2 regions of the Rhodoferax sp. GW822-FHT04A08 genome follow, and region 2 is predicted to be linked to the other one. Evidence: predicted binding sites of a transcription regulator. Region 2 holds the regulator's gene; the other holds the start of a gene.
The links. The regulator HrcA, encoded in region 2, represses chaperone genes, less so after heat shock. The targets are predictions, from matches to a motif close to TTAGCACTCNNNNNNNNNGAGTGCTAA.
Positions count from the first base shown of each region.

Region 1 (4,659 bases), on a different contig from region 2:
CCTCTTCGTCAAAACGCTCGCCAATGCCTTGGAGGACCCGATCCGGGCAGCCCAGGCCACTGCTGGAGCTGATGCTGACCACATCGTTGTCGTGTATCAGGGCGGCGGCCTGACGCGCGGAGATGACTTTGTTTCTCATGGGTGTGTTCATTCGATCGTGAGAGGGGGGACGCTCTGGCGGCTGCCGGTCTTGCAGGCGTCGAGTACGGCGAGCGCGCCCGCCAGGGACTGGACGCCATCCAGGGCCGTGGCCGCAGGCTCGCCGCGGCCCAACATGGCTTCGCAGAATGACGCCACACCACGTGCATACAGGCTTTGGTGGTCGATGGCGATGACCTGTTCGCCCTCGGCATTGCGCAGGATGACTTCGCCCACGGGTTGCTGGGTCATGACATTGCGTCCTATGAGCGACCCTGCTTCGCCGTGGTATTCCACACCAGTGCCAGCGTGCTTGACGGTGAACGCGTCATGCACCTGCGCCAGCACGCCGTTGGCAAAGCGCAGCACGGCCATGGCGCCATCCTCCAGCCCCTCCTTGGCCATGGCGGCGGACTGGGACATGCCCACGACCTCCACCAGCTCGCTGTCCAGCGTGAAGCGCAGGGTATCGATGTCATGCACCGTGATGTCCAGAATGACACCGCCGCCAGCCTGGGGCTTGTCCAGACGCCAGCCCTGCAGATGCGGCGGCAGATAGACCGCGTGGAACACGCGCGCGAACAGAGGCCGGCCAATGGCGCCTAGGCGGATCAGCTCACGCATCTTGCGGTGGGTGGCGGCGTTGCGCAGGTGGTGGTTGGTGGCCATCACCACGCCCGCCTGCTGGCAGGCCCGCACCATGATCAGGGCATCTTCCGTGGTCAGCGCCAGAGGCTTTTCACACAACACGTGTTTGCCTGCCGCCGCTGCGGCCAGAACCTGGTCGCGGTGCAGCTCGTTGGTAGTGCTGATGTAGACCGCATGTACGTCCGGGTCGGCCAGCAGTGCGTCCAAGGAACTGTAAGCGCGCGGTATGCCCAGGTCATGCGCAAACTGATCGGCGCGCTCCTGCTGACTGCTCATCACCGCCTGTACGCGATGGCCGGCTTGGGCACGGATGGCATCGACCATGTACTGGCGGGCGATGGTGCTTGCGCCTATGAGGCCCCAGCCGGTAGTAGCTACTTGTTGGTTCATTTTGCTTTTTGCCGTATGCTTATTGGAACGTTGCAATAGATGAATTATTGGAACGTTCCAAAGCATTTGACAAGTGTTAATTCAAGAACCTAGGGAAAACACCAATCCGCCATGGCTACCAGACCACCGAGCACGCGCACCATCACCATCGTCGATGTGGCTGCCGAAGCCAATGTTTCCAAATCCACCGTCTCCCTGGTGCTCAAGGGCAGCCCGCTGATCAAAGGAGAAACAGCAGATCGCGTCAAGGAGGCGGCACAGAAGCTGGGCTACGTCTACAACCGGCGCGCCGGGGAACTGCGCGGCAAATCCTCCAACGCCATTGGCGTGGTCATCAATGATCTGATGAACCCCTTCTTTGCCGAGATCCTGGTGGGCATAGAACGCAAGCTGGTGGAAGCCGGTTATGTGGTTCTCATGGCGCATACGCGGGAAGACGTTGCGCTGCAGGACAAGGTGCTGCAATCCATGCGTGAGCAGCATGCCGCCGGGATCATGCTGTGTCCGGCACTCAACACGCCGCGCTCCATTCTGAAAACCGTCCAGAGCTGGGGCATCCCGCTGACCGTGTTTGTGCGCAATCTGGGGCCTGGAAGCTACGACTTTGCCGGCGGGGACAGCGAGCGCGGCGTCTACCTGGCCACCACCCACCTGATCGAGGCCGGGCACAAACGCATCGGCTTTCTGGGTGGCCAGAACGGCGTGGTGTTTACGCAGCGACTGTCCGGCTACAAGCAGGCGCTACAGGCCCATGGCATGGAATTCAAAGAGGAGTTGGTCATCCATGCCAACCCCAACCGGGAGGGCGGCCACCAGGCCATGAACGCCTTGCTTGCCATCACCCCACCCGTTACCGCAGCGGTGGGCTACAACGACATCGTGGCCTTTGGCGCTTTGTCGGCACTGGGCGAAAAAGGACTGCGGGCTGGCTCCGATATCGCCCTGTTCGGCTTCGACAACGTGCTCGACTCCGCCCACTCCAATCCACCCCTGAGCACGGTGGACATACGTCCCAGCGAGCTGGGCGAACAGGCGGCTTCCATCCTGCTGCAGCGCATTCAGAACCCGAATGCCAAGCGCATGATCTACACCTCGGCTCCGGAGCTGGTGATTCGCCAGACCGGCTGAACAAAGGGGTGTGGTCCAGCGGCCCAAAGCGGACCATTTGGGCGATAGCCCCAGCCGCTTTACACCATTGACACGAACAATTAGCACTCTCTATACAGGAGTGCTAATATCATGCAATGAACACAAGGAGTTCTGCTATGACTGCTTCCCTGACCGTCCCAACCAACGCACTTTCGGTGGCCAACCCCTGGTCGCTGGTGCCACCGCTGGGCAATCTGGACGCCTATATCTCTGCGGCCAACCGCCTGCCTATGCTCACCCTGGAAGAAGAGCAGGAATACGCACGCAAGTTCAAGCAGGATAACGATCTCGAAGCCGCCGGAAAGCTCGTGCTCTCGCACCTGCGTCTGGTGGTCTCCGTGTCCCGTCAGTACCTGGGCTACGGACTGCCCCACGGCGACCTGATCCAGGAAGGCAATGTGGGCTTGATGAAGGCGGTCAAGCGTTTTGACCCCGATCAAGGCGTGCGCCTGGTGAGCTATGCCATGCACTGGATCAAGGCCGAAATCCACGAATACATCCTGAAAAACTGGCGCATGGTCAAGGTGGCCACCACCAAGGCCCAGCGCAAGCTGTTCTTCAATCTGCGCTCCATGAAGCAACGTTTCAAGAGCGACGACGCGGCAGCCGACCTGGGCACCCACCGCGACACACTGAACCCCGAGCAGATCGACGCCATGGCGCGCGAACTCAACGTCAAGCCGGAAGAAGTGATCGAGATGGAAACGCGGCTTTCCGGCGGTGACGTGTTGCTGGACCCCAGCCCGTCTGACGACGGTGAAGACGCCTTTGGCCCTATCGCTTACCTGACCGACACCAACCACGAGCCGGTGGCCATGATCGAAGCGCGTCAGCGCGACATTCTGGCAACCGACGGCATTGCCACGGCACTCAACAGCCTGGATGCACGCAGCCGCCGCATCGTGGAAGAGCGCTGGCTCAAGGTCAATGACGACAACTCCGGCGGTATGACACTGCACGACCTGGCCGCCGAATACGGTGTCAGTGCCGAGCGCATTCGCCAGATCGAGGTGGCAGCCATGAAGAAGATGAAGACGGCGCTGGCCGCCTACGCCTGATCACCTAGCAACATAAAACAAAGCCCCCGCAGCCCTGAACTGCGGGGGCTTTTTTTCATGCCCTGCGCGTTTACGCGCCTTTGAGCAGGGTCTGGATGTCCTTGATCACCGCATCCTTGGGGCTGCCGTAGCGAGAGAATAAACGCAGTTGCCCTTTGGGGTCGTAAATGTAGCTGCCCGCCGAGTGGTCCATGCTGTAGCTGGTGGGCGTCTTGCCTTCCACCTTCTTGTAGTACACCTTGAAGTCCTTGGCTACTTGCTCCAGCTTCTGGGGCGGCGCGTAGAGAGCTAGGAAGGTCGGATCAAAGTTTTCCATGTAGGCTTTGAGCAGTTCCGGGGTGTCGCGTTCGGGATCAACCGACACAAACAGCACCTGCAGCTTGTCGCTATCGGCGCCCAGCGCCTTTTTGACCTCGGCCATGTCGGCCATGGTGGTGGGGCACACGTCGGGACATTGGGTATAGCCAAAGAACATCACCACCACCTTGCCGCTGAAGTCCGTCAGGTGGCGCAACTTGCCGTTGTGGTCGTTCAACTCGAAAGCTTTGGCGTAATCGGCGCCGGTGACATCCACCGCGGAGAAGGAAGGTTTGGACTCGAAGCAGCCCCCCAGCAGCACGCTGGTAGCAAGAAGGGTTGCAGCGGCCAGGCGCTGCAGGGTTTGGCGTTTATGGGTCATAGAGCCGTCAATCAAAGCAGATAGTGGTCCAATAGTAGCGCCGCGAACAGGGCGCTCAGGTGGATCAGGGAAAAACGGAAGGTCTTGCGCGCCAGCTCATCCGAATAATTGCGCAGCAACTTCCAGCCATACCAGCAAAAGCCCACGCTCAACGCCACGGCCACGGCCAAGTACAGCCAGGAGCTCATGCCGTAGACAAATGGGAGCAGACAGGCCGCAAACAACACAAAGGTGTAAAGCAGGATGTGCAAGCGGGTGAATTCGCTGCCGTGTGTGACCGGCAGCATGGGCAATCCGGACTTGCGATAGTCTTCCACGCGGTACAGCGCCAGGGCCCAGAAATGCGGTGGCGTCCACAAAAAGATGATGAGAAACAGGATGATGGCTTCGGGCCCTACGTCACCCGTCATGGCAGCCCAACCCAGCACCGGCGGCATGGCACCAGAAGCGCCGCCGATCACGATGTTCTGCGGCGTCAGCGGCTTGAGAATGACGGTGTAGACGACCGCGTACCCGACAAAGGTGGCAAAGGTCAGCCACATGGTCAGCGGGTTCACCCATAAGTACAACAACGTTGAACCCGCGATGCACAGGATG
Region 1 covers NZ_JBXAMW010000016.1:44,734-49,392, forward strand. The annotation lists gene AC1RMF_RS22220 (acyl CoA:acetate/3-ketoacid CoA transferase) at 1-139, opposite strand, end outside; gene AC1RMF_RS22225 (Gfo/Idh/MocA family protein) at 148-1,176, opposite strand; gene AC1RMF_RS22230 (LacI family DNA-binding transcriptional regulator) at 1,288-2,304, shown strand; gene rpoH (RNA polymerase sigma factor RpoH) at 2,442-3,383, shown strand; gene AC1RMF_RS22240 (SCO family protein) at 3,454-4,062, opposite strand; gene cyoE (heme o synthase) at 4,074-4,659, opposite strand, start outside.
Region 1: rpoH (RNA polymerase sigma factor RpoH) is a predicted target of HrcA. The motif match lies at 2,385-2,411, and genes of this name have one in related genera.

Region 2 (4,659 bases):
TTTGTTGTGGCTGAGCCAGTGGCTCCAGCGCCACCACGAACTGCCCACCCTGCATGCCCAGACCCTGCATGGCTTGGGTGATAGAGGCTGCCAGTTTGGGCGCGGCTTTGGTGCGCTGGCCCGACAGCACCTTTGCTTCGGCCATATAGGCCGCGTGCGCCTTGCGCTCGGCCTTTTCCAAGCCTTGCAGATCGGTGGCGGCGTCCAGCTGGGCCAGCTCTTCGCGCCATGAGGTGAGCAGGGTTGGCAACTCTTCGGGGGCGCGTTTATAGCGGCGCGCCAGGGACACCCACAATGTCATGCGGGCATCCAGTTCGGCCAGCCGTTCGGGATCGAGTTCGGTGCGCCTTGCATAGCCGCGCAGGGTGCGCACCACGTCTTCCACCTGGGCCACACTGCTGGAAAGTGCCGCGACAGGTTCGGCAAAGTCGGGCTCCAGGTGGGCCTGGTGTTGCAAGGCCAGCAGCGCTGCATTCAAGGCGTGCAGGGCATTGGTGTCGGCGTCTTCCAGCAATTCCACCACGCCTTGTGCGGCGTCCAGCAGGGCCTGCCCATTGGCCAGACGGCTGTGGTTGGTGTTGAGTTCGGGCCATTCGTCGGCCTGCGGGTTGAGCTTTTCCAGCTCGCCGATCTGCCAGGCCAGACGCTCACGCTCACGTTGCAGCGAGTCCTGTGCTTGCGTGGCTTTTTCCAGTGCAGCCTGGGCAGTGCGCCACGCGGCCCAGAGCTGGCTGAGTGTGGCTGTGGAAATCTTGGCGTACGCGTCGAGCAGTCCGCGTACCGCATCGGGTCGGGTCAGGCTTTGCCAGGCGTGCTGTCCATGGATGTCCAGCAACTGCTCGCCGATGCTGCGCAGCTGCTGCGCGGTGGCCGGGCTGCCATTGACCCAGGCGCGGCTCTTGCCCTGGGTGTCCACCGTGCGGCGCAGCAGCAGCGAGTCGCCCGCTTCAAAGCCAGCTTCATCCAGCAGGGCCTGCAAGGCTGGCGCATGGTCAAACTCTGCGCTCACGTCCGTGCGCGAGGCGCCTTCGCGGATCACTCCCACATCGGCACGCGCACCTGTGACCAGCTGGAGCGCGTCCACCAAAATGGATTTGCCCGCGCCCGTTTCGCCGGTCAGCACGGTGAAACCGCGCTCCAGCTCCAGCTCCAGTTCGCTGACGATGACAAAGTCCCGCAGGACGATGCGCTTCAAGGCCATGGCTCAGACTACCCCTTCATTCCAATGCATTTTCTGACGCAGCGTATCAAAGTACGACCAACCTTTGGGATGTAAGAACTTCACCCGGTGCTCGGAGCGCGTGACCACAATGCGGTCGCCGTGCATCAGGGATGCCAGACTTTGCGTATCAAAGCTGGCGCTGGCATCGCGCCCGGCAACGATCTCCACCGCGATTTCGCCCGCGCTGGTCAGCACAATGGGCCGGTTGGACAGGGTGTGCGGCGCGATCGGCACGATCACCCAGCCGTCAATGGCTGGATGCATCAGTGGCCCGCCAGCGGACAACGAATAGGCGGTAGAGCCGGTGGGGGAGGCGATGATCAGGCCGTCGGCGCGCTGGTTCGCCACAAAGTGCCCATCCACCTCCATGCGCAACTCCACCATGCCCGAACTGGCGCCGCGGTTGACCACCACGTCGTTCATGGCCAGCGCGCTGAAGACGCAAGTGCCATCGCGAACGACCCGGCCCTGAATCAGGCTGCGCTGGTCTTCCATGTAGTCACCCGCCAGCATGGGCGCCAATACTGCCTTGTACTGACCAAAGGGGATATCGGTGATGAAGCCCAGCCGACCCTGGTTGATACCGATCAGCGGCACCTTGTAGGGCGCCAACTGGCGGCCCACACCCAGCATGGTGCCATCACCACCCACCACCAGACACAGGTCGCATTGCTGGCCAATCGCGTCCACATTCAGTGTGGCATAGCGCGTCATGCCCATGTTGGAAGCGGTTTCGGCCTCCAGATACAGGTCGCAGCCCAGGTCCAGAACGTAGTTGGCGATTTCCTCCAGCGCCTGGCGAGAATGCGCGCCAGCCGGCCCGGAAATGGTGCTCTGGTACTTGCCGACCAAAGCGACTTGGCGAAATTGAGACAGCGACTTCATTCGCAAATTAGAGCACTAAAATGTTTACATGCTCGATGAACGTTCCAAGTTGTTGCTGAAAGCTCTGGTAGAGCGCTACATAGCCGACGGACAACCTGTTGGCAGCCGCACACTGTCAAAAGCATCGGGCCTGGAACTGTCGCCTGCCACCATCCGCAATGTGATGTCGGATCTGGAGGAACTGGGGCTCATCGTCAGCCCCCACACTTCGGCCGGGCGCATACCCACGGCGCGCGGCTATCGCCTGTTTGTGGACACCATGCTCACGGTGCAGCCTTCGCAATATGCATCGCACAGCCTGGCTCCGGACCAGCCGCAAAAGGTCATCTCCAATGCGGCCAACCTGCTGTCCAACCTGTCGCAGTTTGTGGGTGTGGTGATCGCGCCACGCCGCACATCGACCTTTCGCCACATGGAGTTTTTGCGCCTGTCGGAGAAACGACTGCTGGTCATCATTGTCTCGCCCGACGGCGATGTGCAAAACCGCGTGATCTTCACCGAGGTGGACTACTCACAGTCCCAATTGGTGGAAGCGGCCAATTTCCTCAACAGCAACTACGTGGGGCTGGACATCGACCAGGTCCGTACGCGCCTTCAGGGGGAGGTGGAAAGCCTGCGCTCCGAGATAGCCAATCTGATGCAGGCGGCGGTGAACGTCAGCTCGGAGGCCATGAGCAATACCGAGGATGAGGTGGTGATCGCTGGTGAGCGCAACCTGCTCTCCGTGTCCGACTTTTCCAGCGATATGAGCCATTTGCGGCGCGCCTTTGACCTGTTCGAGCAAAAGGCCCAGCTCATGCGTCTGCTGGACATCGCCGGTCAGGCTGAAGGAGTGCGCATCTACATTGGCGGCGAGAGCCAGGTGGTGCCGTTTGAGGAGCTATCCATCGTCAGCAGCCCCTACGAAGTGGATGGCAAGGTGGTGGGTACGTTGGGCGTTATCGGCCCAACACGCATGCCCTATGACCGCATGATCCAGATTGTGGACATTACGTCCAAATTGGTCAGCAACGCGCTAAGCCACCACAGCAAATAGGGCTGCGGGGCGCTGGCGGGGCCGTCAGGCCAGTGAAATGGCGTTCAGGCCGAATTCGTGCATGCCCTCGCGCAGCTCTTCAATGGAGACGATGAAGTGCTTGGAAACAATGGTGACGGCATCATTGTTGGCCGCCTGCTCCAGTGGAATGAAGGAGCGGGTGTCATTGAGCAGATCCTGCAGCCGGTGTTCCTTGGGCAGGTGAATGTAACCGCGGTAGCGTGAACCATCGTGCATCAGCACGGAAACCAGGATGGCGTTCGTTTCTTTACGCGGATCGCTTGATGATTGAGTCATGGAATTCCCCCTTGCCGTTGCCGACAATGCGCACTTGTTTGCCAGAGATTCTATCCAGCCTGGGTCCTTTTGAGAGGGTTTTCACGGATGCTGATGTTGCGCCCAGGTTTGGTGCGGCGTCAACCCCATTACAATCTCGCCTTCGGTTGGGCCGTTAGCTCAGTTGGTTAGAGCAGAGGACTCATAAGTGCGCCTTGGATAGGGCGCTTTTTCGTGGTATTCGAAGGAATACGTCCCTGGGGAATGGGGACTAAAGCAGCGACTTAGCTGACCGAAGGCAAACGTGGCGACACGAGCCTGAAATCAGCGATACCTGATGGGGAAAGCCCAAATGGGACAACAGCATGTCGTTAAAAGGCGAGTGAGGGGTAATTTGCAGCCCCGAGAGGTTCGTCAGCTATGCAAGGTATGGTGAAGGTTGAATTACTTGAACTCTAGTCCGACCGGGGTATGTTCGACAACCCTCAGACACGCAAGTTTACGTCTGAGATTTACGGTCGGGGGTGACGATTATGAGCACCCCCGAATCCTCCCGTAAGAACGGCTCCCAAGTAGGGATGACAAGGACGAAAAGAGCACCTAACCCTTGACAACGGAAAAGTGTTAACCAAGGGATTGCCTACGGGAAGTAATTCCTAGAAGTGATCAAAACTCCAGAGGTGAAAGCCTCTATAGGACACGTCATGAACGTTCTAGGGGTGAAAGATCACGGATCTTCTTTTTCCGGCGACGGGAGAAGTTATGATTGGCAACGGAACAGTGATAGTACTAGGGTCAGAGAAAAGTTGGGACGGACGCCGTATTGGTTGCAGGCAGCGGACTCATAATCCGTCGATGAAAGTCCATTGTGGGTTCAAATCCCACCCGTCCCACCAAGTATCTGATATGTGACCCCGGTAATGCGGGGTGAATAGGAAGCACTGTAGTTAGTGGTCTTCCATTGTTCCGAAAGGTTGACTCGGATGAGTCTTAAGGACCTGGATAGACTGGAAGTTCTGCGCAAGAAGAACGCCAACCCAAAGTGGATCAACGATGACCTTTACAGGCTCATGTACCGCCCTGACTTTTATGTTGTGGCATACGAGAGACTGAAAAGCAAACCGGGAAACATGACGCCGGGGTCCGACGGTAGTACTATAGATGGATTCTCGATGTCCAGCATCGAAAATATCATCCTTCAAGTCCGCAATGAATCCTTTGGATTCACGCGTGCGCGAAG
Region 2 covers NZ_JBXAMW010000014.1:90,488-95,146, forward strand. The annotation lists gene recN (DNA repair protein RecN) at 1-1,201, opposite strand, end outside; gene AC1RMF_RS21410 (NAD kinase) at 1,205-2,107, opposite strand; gene hrcA (heat-inducible transcriptional repressor HrcA) at 2,136-3,143, shown strand; gene AC1RMF_RS21420 (DUF6812 domain-containing protein) at 3,168-3,440, opposite strand; tRNA gene AC1RMF_RS21425 (tRNA-Ile) at 4,228-4,315, shown strand; gene AC1RMF_RS21430 (group II intron reverse transcriptase/maturase) at 4,592-4,659, shown strand, end outside.